DNA from 2 places in the Acinetobacter sp. CY05 genome. Region 2 is predicted to be linked to the other one. Evidence: riboswitches for the same ligand, from Rfam matches in the RefSeq annotation. Region 2 holds a riboswitch; the other holds the start of a gene.

Region 1 (6,101 bases), on a different contig from region 2:
CAGTCAGTTGCTTAAATTTACCGCACGATTCATCACTTTTTTTTGGAAGGCCTATTAGACTTTTTGATAGGAAACCATCAGTTGAATCGTGCTATATTCAAAGCAGGAACTTTTTTATTTGTAGATCAAACCAGTGACGGCAATGAATACACGACAGTCAAATCCAATTACACAATCTGACATTGATGACGTGAATGTAAAAAGCATTCAGCCACTTGTAACCCCTGCTGAACTTAAAGCAGAATTACCTTTGACTGAAAATGCTTATCAAACCGTCCTTAAAGGTCGTGAAACGATTCGCAATATTTTAGATGGTCAAGACAAACGCTTATTTGTGGTGATTGGCCCATGTTCGATTCATGATCCAAAAGCAGCCCATGAATATGCGGATCGTCTCAAAGTGTTAAGTGAACAAGTCAAAGACACACTGTACATTGTGATGCGAGTATATTTTGAAAAACCGCGTACTACAGTGGGCTGGAAAGGTTTGATTAACGATCCAGATATGAATGATTCATTTAACATTGAAAAAGGTTTACGTTTAGGGCGTAAACTATTGCTAGAGTTAAATGAAAAAGGCTTACCATGTGCCACAGAAGCCCTTGATCCAAACTCACCGCAGTATTATCAAGATTTGATTTCATGGTCAGCGATTGGTGCACGTACCACAGAAAGTCAAACTCACCGTGAAATGTCATCTGGTTTATCTTCACCAGTTGGCTTTAAAAACGGTACCGATGGCGGCTTAACTGTGGCCACCAATGCTATGCAATCGGTCAAACACGGTCATAGCTTCTTAGGCCTAAACGAAGCAGGTCAAGTGTCGGTTATTCATACCTCGGGCAACCCATATGCACACGTGGTACTGCGTGGCGGTAATGGCAAACCCAACTATGATGCGGGCTCTGTCGCTGAAGCTGAAGCTGCCTTAGCCAAAGCTAAAGTGAGCAACAAAATTATGATTGATGCTAGCCATGCCAACTCAAACAAAGACCCGTACTTACAACCTTTAGTGTTACGTAACATTACCGAACAAGTGCTTGATGGCAATAAATCCATCGTTGGGATTATGGTCGAGAGTCATTTAAAAGGCGGTCGCCAAGATATTCCAGCCAATTTATGTGATTTAGAATATGGCAAATCAGTCACTGATGGCTGTATCGATTGGGATACCACTGAACAGGTCTTGCTCGAAATGCACCATGCCTTAAAAGATGTTTTAGTAAATCGCTAATACAGACTTGCATAATGCTAGACGCCATCTTAGGATGGCGTTTATCATTGAGAAACAATAAAAAATGAAGGCAGCACGATGAATGAACTTGAAACTCACTTAAGTCAAATTAAGCATTTCCAATTTGTGCACGAGCATTTATTTACTTCAGGACAACCCACTGCTGAACAACTGGCACAGATGAAAGCTTACGGAATCACCACGGTGATTAATTTAGCCTTAAATCATGCCGATCAGGCGATACAACGTGAAGATCAAATCTGTTTAGATTTAGGTTTAAACTACTTACAAATTCCAATTTCTTTAGATACTCCATCGCCTGATCAATGCATCTTGGTACTGGATTTAATCGATCATTTGGTGGGTGAACAGCTGCTTTGGGTGCATTGTGAAAATAATCACCATGTCAGCAGTTTGATGTACGTTTATCGTCAATATTATATGAATATGGACATGCCAAGCGCCCAAGCATTGCTGCATGAGATTTGGGAACCAGATTCAACATGGACCGGTTTGATTCATGCGGTTACTTTACAATTACAAGGTCGTAAAGCAACCCAAGAACTCAATTTATCTTTGATGAAAGCTGATCACTTTGCTTGACGACTAATCAGCACCGTGGCAGTAGATAAAATACCTTCTTGACGACCAGTAAAGCCTAATTTTTCCGTGGTGGTGGCCTTAACGCTAATTTGATTCACGTCTACCTCTAAAACATCAGCAATACTTTGGCGCATGGCTAAATTATGTGGTGCTAATTTTGGACGTTCACATGCCACGGTAATATCGGCATTATTGAGGATATAACCACGATCTAAAATTAGCTGATAGACATGCTGTAATAATACCCGACTGTCTGCACCTTTAAATTTTGGGTCGGTATCCGGGAAATGCTGCCCGATGTCACCCAAAGCCAGCGCTCCTAATAAGGCGTCGCTGAGCGCATGCAACACCACATCACCATCTGAATGGGCTTTTAAACCCTGACTATGGGGAATTTGAATGCCAGCCAAAGTCACAAAATCACCTTCTTCAAAGGCGTGTACGTCAATACCTTGACCAATTCGAATGTGTGGCATCATGCTTGTTCTCCCAAACAAATAAATCTTAGAAATGTTGTATTCATGCTTTTGATTTCGCTATATTAGCAAGCAGCACAATCTCGACAAAGTATAAGCGATCATGTGGCAAAATACTGATAACAATCTTATTAAAACACTGGGCCTTGTAGCTTTAGCCTGTTGCTCAACATTTGCCACGGCAAGCGTGATTGAATGTCAGGACCACCATCGCCCAGGGATTTGTGCAAGCGGCTTACAAGAATCTAGAGAAAAGCTCAACAATCATTATCTGACTGCATTATTGGTTAGTGATGCACCCATTCGTTTACTGCAAGATACCCAAAAATTATGGCTCAAGCGTAGCCAGCAATGTAAACAAACTCGCTGTTATCGCCAGCAAATTGAACAGCGTGTAGATGATTTAAATTTATATATTTCACTCAATCAAACCCTTACCCAACATTATTTAAAATTTGAACAAGGTCAGATTTCGGCACAGCCTGTGCATTTAAAACTGCATCAATTGGGTAAAGACAGTATTAAAATTGAAGGCATTGCCTATCGTAATCCTAATAATCGTGTAGAAACCCAAACGATCAATTTTTTGGCGTATACTACCCCCCAAGAAAAAACCCAAATTATTGATAATGAACATGATTGCAAATATTCTTTTGCCTACTCTAAAGCTATTTTAGTGGTGAAGACTCAGCAACAAGGCTGTGAACGCTTTAGCGGCGTATATAGACTCTACGATTAAAAAAGCCAGTATACACTGGCTTATTCTGTTGGATGTTGACGGGCAATAGCTTGACTGACCATCACCGCTGTAGCGGCAGATAAGGTCCATCCTAAATGGCCATGACCAGTATTATAAAAAATACGCTCGCGTTTCCCACGTCCCACCACAGGCATCATATTAGGCATCATCGGTCGCAGTCCTGCCCAGGGCACTACACTTTCGGTACACACACGAAAGTTACGATTCACCCAATCAATCAGTGGTTGAATACGATCAGCACGAATATCACGGTTATAGCCATTAAATTCTGCTGTACCGGCGACACGTAAGCGATCTACCCCCAAACGTGATGTGACAATTTTAGCACTTTCATCGAGTAAACTGACCCAAGGTGCATGGCTTTGACTATGACTGTCATTTAAATTCACAGTAATAGAATAGCCTTTAACGGGATAAACATTCACGCGATCACCGAGCATACGTGCCAGATGATAGCTGCCCACCCCGCCGCAGACTAAGACTGCATCCACCTGCATTTCCTCAATGACTGCTGCATCAGAGTGCATATTTTCTTGACTGGCGCGATATTCAACCCTTACCCCTGTGGCATGTGGCTGCATCTGGGTGACTTCCTTAGCAAATAGGTAATCTACCCCGTATTTTTTTGTCGCTTGAGCTAATCCCATGGTGAATTTATGGATATCACCTGTGGCATCTCCTGGACAGTAAAATCCGCCGTAATAATTGCCAGTTAAGCTGGGTTCAATAGTTTTTATTTCCTCTAAGGTGACCGCATGACGCTCCAACCCGCCTGTACAGAGTAAATCGTTGACACGCATGGCCACTTGATAGTCGTGTTGAGTATGATAAAAATGTAAAATGCCACGTTTTTCTAGGTTAAAGTCGATTTGTTCTTGTTTAGCAATGGCAAATAAACGCTGCCGTGCCAAGAGTGCCATTTTAACCGTATCACGCGTATTGGCTTCATAGTGTTTGATATTACCTAAAAATTCGATTAACCAAGCATATTTATGTAAATCAAATGAAGGATTTAATAATAAGGGCGCAGTTTTTTGCGACATCCATTTTAAACCTTTTAATACTGTGGCTTTTTGGTTCCATACTTCCGCATTACAGGCGGACAGTTGCCCACCATTGGCAAATGAAGTTTCCATGGCAGGATAGAGATGTTTATCAATGACAGTGACCTGATAACCGAGTTTCACTAACTCATAGGCAGAGGTCACACCGGTGATACCTGCTCCAATGACAAGAATATGGCGCATAACAGGCTCCTTGAAATGTTATTATTATTTTGCATTTCATTTTCTCCCCATCTGTCATGTTTACCTGAGAGCTTTACCCCTTCGGTGAGTTAAGTCGAGCCTAACTTCTCTCCAGAATGTGATAGCAGCTTGTAGTCCTTTTGCCTGAGAGTTTCCTGGGGTGTTGCTCCTTCGGCGGACTGATGTCTCTCTCCTACAAGCTGTAGTAGATCAATCATTATGAGCAATTTTTATACCAAGCCAAGCATAAAATTTGTTCACATTTTGCAGCGTCATATAAAAAATTTTAAATTCAAATGAAATCAATTTTTTTAGGAAAAATACTAATGTTGTTTCAGCACTATAAAACTTTATTTCAACACTATCCTTTAGAGCAACTGCTACACACTGATCTGTTACAGTTAGCACATCAAGCTAAAATCAGCAGTTATTACACTCCCTTTGAGTATATCAATACACAGGCTAAAGTGGTGTTGCTCGGGATTACCCCGGGGCGATTACAATGGCAAAATGCCATACAGGCTGTACAACAAGCGCTTGCTCAAGGTTTAAACGATGATCAAGTTTTGGCATATGCCAAACAGCAAGGTGCCTTTAGTGGTCCAATTCGCCGCAACTTAATTCAAATTTTAGATCATCTTGGTTTACAGCAAAAGTTACAGCTGAACTCAACCGCCGCATTATTTAATGAAGCACAGCATTTAGTAAATATGAGCGCTGTCTTACCGCACGCTATTTTTATCAATTGTCAAAATTATAATGGCACGAGTCCTCATATACTCAAAAATGATTTTTTATATCAACAGCTTGAACAGTACTTTCTGCCACAGTTAAAAGTGTTACCCAATGCTGTTTATATTCCGCTCGGTCAAAGTGTGGCGCATGTACTCTCTCATCTAGCTAACTTAGGCTATTTAAAAAAGCAGCAGATTTTACAGGGTTTTCCTCACCCATCTGGTGCCAATAGTGAGCGGATTCAATATTTTTTAGGGAAAAAAGCCCAAGCTGAACTGTCACGCGCAACAGATCCCATTAAAATTGAACAAGTCAAAGCAAAGTTAATACAACAAATGCAGCAGCTACAAATTTAATACATGAAAAAAGCCTCATATTGAGGCTTTTTGATTTAACGATGGGTGTGTACTGACATCACAATCCCCATACTGGCCATTAAAGAAATTACGGCTGTCCCGCCATAACTCATAAAGGGTAAAGGGTCACCTGTAACGGGCAAAATACCGCTCACCATGCCTGAGTTTAGAAACACAAAGAAGAAGATCGTTAAGCCCACTGTACCGGCATATAACTTACCAAAATTATGAAAACTGTTTAAACCAATGATTAAGCAACGAAAAATAATCGCGGCATATAAGCAAATTAAGGCAAATACCCCGATAAAACCAAACTCTTCAGCAAAGGTTGACATAATAAAGTCAGTATGGTGCTCAGGTAAATAACCTAAATGCGACTGAGTACCCTCTAAGTAACCCTTACCACTTAAGCCACCAGAACCAATGGCAATTTTAGATTGAATAATATTCCAACCTGCCCCTAATGCATCAGACTCAGGATCAAATAAGGTTAAAATTCGTTTCTTTTGATAGTCTTGTAAAAAAAACATCCATAAGGCAGGGGCTGCTACCAGCAATGCACCTATAGCACCGCCAATCAGTTTCCAAGACATACCACTTAAAAACAGCACAAAAATACCCGGAATAATCAAACCAATATTCAGATCGGGTTGTAAGACCACCAAAATAAAAGGCACCAGCAAAATTAGC
Region 2 (6,101 bases):
GTCTATCCTATTTTTTATACACACGACGATCTAAATCGCTGCGCCGTGAGTGATATACTTTTGTGCAGTAGGCAGGTCTTAGATGGATTGCATACTTAAAGCAACCAGTACCGTGATCAGTTGTAAGACACAGACGAGGGCAAATAACTGCCAACCGCGTTTTTTATTTTTTTGCCGTAATTCAGAGACAAAATTTGACATGATTTTAGCCTCCGTAGATACGGATTAAGCAGCAGCCAATACAGTTTGAATTTCATGGCGTATCAAAACTGCTGTGGCAGCAGATAGGGTAAACCCCAAATGGCCATGCCCTGTATTATAAAAGACCCGTGATTGGCAACTGCGTTGTACACGTGGCATCATGTCCGGCATCATTGGACGTAAGCCCGCCCATGAGATCACATTATCTGTGGCAATATCGAAGTTCTTATTGACCCAATCGACCAAAGGCTGAATACGGTCATGGCGGATATCCTTGTTATAGCCATTAAACTCTGCCGTCCCAGCAACACGGAAGCGATCTTTGCCCAAACGTGAAGTGACAATTTTTGCACTTTCATCTAATAGACTCACCCAAGGCGCATTGTTAACACTCTGTTCATCTTGTAAATTGACCGTAATTGAGTAGCCTTTGACTGGATAAATATGAATTTTGTCGCCCAGTTGTTCGCCTAAATGGTAACTATTGACACCACCACAAATCACTACACCATCAAATGTCTGTTGCTGTTGGGCATCTTGTTGGCTGTAGAGAATATCAACCCGATCAAGATGCGGGCTAATATTTAACACATTGGCTCCTAAACAGAACTTCACCCCATATTTTTCACATGCTGCGGCTAGGCCGCGGGTAAATTTATGAATATCACCCGTCGCATCATCTGGTGTATAAAAACCAGCGTAATATTGACCGGTTAAGGTGGGCTCAATGGCCTTAATTTCATCAGGTGTGACTGCATGGCGCTCTAAGCCACCTTTTTGCAGCAACTGATTGACTTTTTTAGCCACCTCAAATTCATATTGATTATGATAAAAATGCAAAATCCCTTTTTTTTCTAAATTAAAATCAAAGCCTTCTTCATCAGCAATGCGAAACATATGCTGACGCGCCTCTAAGGCAAGGCGTACTGTGGCAATGGTATTGTTTTCATAATGTTTAATGTTATTTAAAAATGACACTAACCATGTGTATTTATGCAGATTAAAAGAAGGATTGAGCAGCAATGGCGCGTCTTTTTGCGACATCCACTTTAAGCCTTTAGCGATGGTGGATTTCTGATTCCACACCTCTGCATTACAGGCAGACAATTGACCGCCGTTGGCAAAGGAAGTTTCCATTGCGGGGTAGAGGTTTTTTTCAAAAACAGTGACATCAAAGCCTTGCTTGACAAGTTCATATGCAGTGGTCACACCCGTGATCCCTGCACCAATAATAGCAATATGATGGGTCATATCGTCCTCACTAATTTAGGTGATATCCCATCTGTCCTTGGACCTGAGAGTTTCGGGATTGCCCCTTCCTCCTTCGGTGTGCTGATGCACTCTCCAGATTTTTTATTATGCGTTACAGTCCTTTTGCCTGAGAGTTTCCGGGATGTTGCACCTTCGGCGAATCATTGAAGATTTCTCTCCTGTAACGATTTTTTTATTATGCAATTACGATGCCATCCTTGATTTTAAGTTCCAGAATAAAATAATCGTAATTGAAGCAATGTGCAGCCGTTATTCCTTGTGTGACCGCACTGAAAACAACAGTAGCAAAAATTAATTGCACCATAATGATACATCGTGTTGTTCATCTGTTAAAAAAGGTGAATCATTGATTCACCTCGTTGCATAGATCAAAACACTAGACTGACTTATGTCGAGCTTTAGCTTGAGCAGGTCGGTAAAAGCCAAAATAACCAATGCTTTGGCATTTTAAATTTAGATGCTTGATGCAAGTGAGGTTGCGTTTTGTAATAGCGTAAATAACAACACATAATCAATGCCCAAATACTAATAAATAAAATCACGCATAAAGCACTGGCAAGCGTAAATAGCTCCATAGTATTGGGCACAAATATTGTAAAGCTGCTTTTGATAACTGTCCAAATCGAGCAGGTGCTAAACGATATTGTGATAAACCAAAAAGCATGAATGGTCAGTGATGGCGATATCACACCCAGCTTTGATGGCCTTACAATACATAAAAGCATTTTATTAGCAGCAGGGCATAGCACATCTCATCTCACTATTCCTTCGGTGAGTCAAATTAGTTTGATTGCTCTCTTATCATCATGGTTTATGATGCATAAGCATATGCCAAGAAGATAAATAACTAGGATGAGCTGCTTGTTGTTATCGTTTTCTACACTACAGTCAAATCTTCAAGCACTCATCTGCTGCTACAATAATGTCAAATCCTTGTCAGCTTACAATAGCTTTCATTCAAGATCAGGCGATGTCTAGCCATCAGCGTTATGACAAGAAAAATATTACCCATCAAGAGATAAGTTTTATGCAAGCGATTATTGTTCAACATCCTGCAGGTTTTGATCAGCTACAAGCCGTTGCACTACCTGAAATTTCTGCACCAAACAATGGCGAAATTCAAGTGAGAATTCATGCCAATTCATTAAATTTCCATGATTTGGTGGTTGCACGTGGCGACTTCCCGACTGAAGATGGACGTATTTTAATGTCTGACGGTGCAGGGGTGGTTACAGCCGTTGGTGCGGACGTGACTGAATTTGCAGTGGGGGATCATGTGGTGTCCTGTTTCTTTCCGACTTGGCAAAGCGGCCCTGCCACTTTGTCCGATTTTAAAACTGTACCCGGTGATGGGATAGATGGTTATGCACGTAACATGGTCAATGCACCTGCAACTGCATTTACGCATGCCCCTAAAAATTATAGCCATGAAGAGGCAGCCACCTTAACCACCGCAGGCTTAACGGCTTGGCGCGCGTTGGTTGTGGATGGTCAACTTCAAGCGGGTGATACAGTATTGATCTTAGGTACAGGTGGTGTGTCAATTTTTGCCTTACAAATGGCAAAATCTTTAGGGGCTAAAGTCATTGCAACTACGTCGTCTGAAGAAAAAGCTGAAAAATTACGTGCGCTTGGCGCAGATCATGTGATTAATTATCGTGAAATTCCAAATTGGGGCGATCAAGTTTTAGCACTCACCCAAGGCCAAGGCGCTGATATTGTAGTTGAAGTAGGTGGGCCTGGCACTTTAGCGCAATCTATTCGTGCCTGTAAAATTGGCGGTCATATTGCTTTAATTGGCATTTTAACAGGCTATGCGGGTGAGATTCCAACGGTTGAATTAATGGCGAAACAACTGAGCTTAAAAGGTTTAATTGTCGGCAGCCGTACCCATCAACAAGACATGATTCAGGCGCTAGAAAGCTTTGAATGGAAACCTGTCATCGACTGTGTATTTAATCTTGAAGATTTGGCGAAAGCCTTCCGTTACCAAGAATCTGGTCAGCATTTTGGCAAAATCTGTATTCGCCACTAATACCTCTATGATCTATCTCTTCGTAGAGATAGATCATTTTTCAGTGAGTATATGAAAGGACAAAATAAAATCATTGATTCAACCATGATCTATATTGATTCTTTTAGTAGCTTCCAGATGTTGTCAAAGAAACATACATGGTAGACATCAGCCGTGTTATTCCCCAATTTCTTTTAGCCCCAAGCAAGAAGATCGTGATGTTCATGCTGTGATTTAAGTTTTGCAAGACAGTAAGCCTATAACATGCCATACAGACTGAATCAGTGTTTCATACGACGATTGTCTTGAAAACTTGGATAATTTGTCTATAAATCAAACAAAGTACGCTTTTATTTTGATATGTTATAACATAACATTATTAAACTTTTTTGGGTTAAGAGATCTGAACCAATATGCCTCATCATCCACTGCCTGTGACTGTGTTATCTGGCTTTTTAGGTGCCGGTAAAACCACCTTACTCAATCACATTTTAAACAACAGAGAAGGGCGTAAAATCGCAGTGATTGTCAATGATCTGTCGGAGGTCAATATTGATGCCGCTTTGGTGCGTCAAGGGGGAGCTAGCCTTTCCCGGACTGATGAGACATTGGTTGAGATGAGCAACGGTTGCATTTGTTGCACCTTACGCGAAGATTTGCTGGTGGAAATTAAACGCTTGGCACAAGAACAGCGTTTTGATCAATTGGTGATTGAGTCTACAGGAATTTCAGAACCCTTACCGGTGGCAGAAACCTTTAGCTTTGCCGATGAAGATGGACACAGCTTAAGTGACTTTGCCCGTTTAGACACGATGGTGACCGTAATTGATGCCTTTAACTTCCTTAAAGACTATCGGTCTTATGACAGTTTATCTACACGTGGAGAATCTTTGGGTGAAGAGGATGATCGCAATGTTGTAGATTTATTGATTGATCAAATTGAATTTTGTAATATCATGATTTTAAATAAGATTGATTTGATTGATGATAACCAGCGTCAAGAACTTTTCGCAATCTTAAACGCTTTAAATCCAGCAGCAAAAATTGAAGTTTCCAGTTTTGGGCAAGTGCCTTTAGCGCGTATTTTAGATACTCAACTGTTTGATTTTGATCAAGCCGCGCAAGCACCGGGTTGGCTGAGCACATTACGTGGTGAACAGTTGCCCGAGACACAAGAATATGGCATTCATAGTTTTGTATACCGCGCACGTCGACCTTTTCATCCAGAACGTTTTTATCAATTGATTCAAGAAGACTGGCCAGGCGTGATTCGTTCCAAAGGTTTCTTTTGGTTAGCCGCGTGTCCTGAATTTGCAGGCAGCTGGTCACAAGCTGGCTCAATTGCCAGACATAGTGTTGCAGGCTATTGGTGGACTGCGTTAGCCTCCGACCAATGGCCTGAGGACGAACTAAGTCTTAAAGCCATTCAACAAGACTGGCATCCAGAAACAGGCGATGCACGACAAGAAATTGTCATAATTGGCATACGAATGAATCAAGCACAGCTCGTCGCCAAATTAGATCAGTGTCTCCTCAGTAATGAAGAGATGGCCTTAGGGCAAGATGCATGGAAAACGTGGCCTAATCCTTTTGGAGATTGGTCTGAGTTGGTGGTCTAATCCATCATAGATGAGATTAAAAAACCGCAGTAGCGCGGTTTTTTATCGACCTTAACAAATCAAAAGCAACCGATAACGACCGTCTTCTATAGGAGCACGGTGTACACAAGGTAAAACTTGCTGCTGTGGATGATCTACAGCAAGACGCCAGAGATGACCTACACCTAAGTTGACGGGCTGTGCATGTGCTTGAGGTTGATAATGTAAATCAAAAAAATACTCCGTTAAAAACGCATCGAAACCTGCCGCCGGGCCATCATAAAGTGCGCTTAGTTGTTCACGGATTTCTGGAATTAAGATTTTTTGTTGCACTTGATCAGTGGGCAATAGCTCACTCGCAGCTCCAAAATAGGTACATAAAAAGGTATCGGTTGCCACGGGTGAACGATCAACATGGTAGGAATATACATCCGTCGCAATAAAATCAAATTCATCATCACGCGCATAGCATCGAATTAAATTCAGACTCGGCTGTGCACCGTACCGACTCAGCAATTGCATGTCCTCAATAATCACATCACGCGCGATCGCACCTTGTGATGTCAGCTCAAGTTCTTGTAAATCTTCAATGTAAACTTCGGTTATATCATCATCTAAGGCGAGCTTATTAACAATTTCTTGAAAATCGCCGTGTAATTGTCTTGACCAACACAGGGCGTTAGTTTGCCCTTGAAATGGGGTCTGAGTCAGCTCAGAAAATGTAGAAACAAGCTGAATATTGGGAGAATTGCAAATAGAAGATGACATAATAGGGATGAATAGGTACTCGTAAGACATTATATACTTAAGCTGATGTTGCTCAATCATATGATGTTTAAAATTGGACTTAGACCGTGGCTCATTTTGCAATGACTGAAATAAAGATGATCAGTCGCCATATGAGCATGAGGTTGGTCATCAATTGCTGCTTCTATAACTTTAAAAACTTATGACCAGCGCTCTCATAATGTTGGCTAAGTGAGCTCGAAAATTTCAAATACACAATAAATCAAAGA

What was found. A riboswitch is a leader RNA that binds a small molecule or an ion and turns the genes downstream of it on or off. The one in region 2 is predicted to bind glycine.
Region 1: another riboswitch for glycine. It lies ahead of AC5YCD_RS08935 (D-amino acid dehydrogenase); the one in region 2 lies ahead of AC5YCD_RS07765 (D-amino acid dehydrogenase).

Annotation. Positions count from the first base shown of each region.
Region 1 covers NZ_JCAKMW010000010.1:66,570-72,670, forward strand. Annotated here, with positions in the region: gene AC5YCD_RS08910 (sulfite exporter TauE/SafE family protein) at 1-15, shown strand, start outside; gene AC5YCD_RS08915 (3-deoxy-7-phosphoheptulonate synthase) at 143-1,234, shown strand; gene AC5YCD_RS08920 (protein tyrosine phosphatase family protein) at 1,313-1,837, shown strand; gene ispF (2-C-methyl-D-erythritol 2,4-cyclodiphosphate synthase) at 1,825-2,316, opposite strand; gene AC5YCD_RS08930 (A1S_1983 family putative colistin resistance protein) at 2,417-3,052, shown strand; gene AC5YCD_RS08935 (D-amino acid dehydrogenase) at 3,073-4,320, opposite strand; glycine riboswitch at 4,443-4,526, opposite strand; gene AC5YCD_RS08940 (hypothetical protein) at 4,647-5,411, shown strand; gene rodA (rod shape-determining protein RodA) at 5,447-6,101, opposite strand, start outside.
Region 2 covers NZ_JCAKMW010000007.1:49,721-55,821, forward strand. Annotated here, with positions in the region: gene AC5YCD_RS07760 (hypothetical protein) at 79-201, opposite strand; gene AC5YCD_RS07765 (D-amino acid dehydrogenase) at 226-1,452, opposite strand; glycine riboswitch at 1,558-1,644, opposite strand; partial or broken gene AC5YCD_RS07770 (amino acid transporter) at 1,914-2,137, opposite strand; gene AC5YCD_RS07775 (zinc-dependent alcohol dehydrogenase family protein) at 2,444-3,508, shown strand; gene zigA (zinc metallochaperone GTPase ZigA) at 3,901-5,106, shown strand; gene AC5YCD_RS07785 (DUF1826 domain-containing protein) at 5,158-5,853, opposite strand.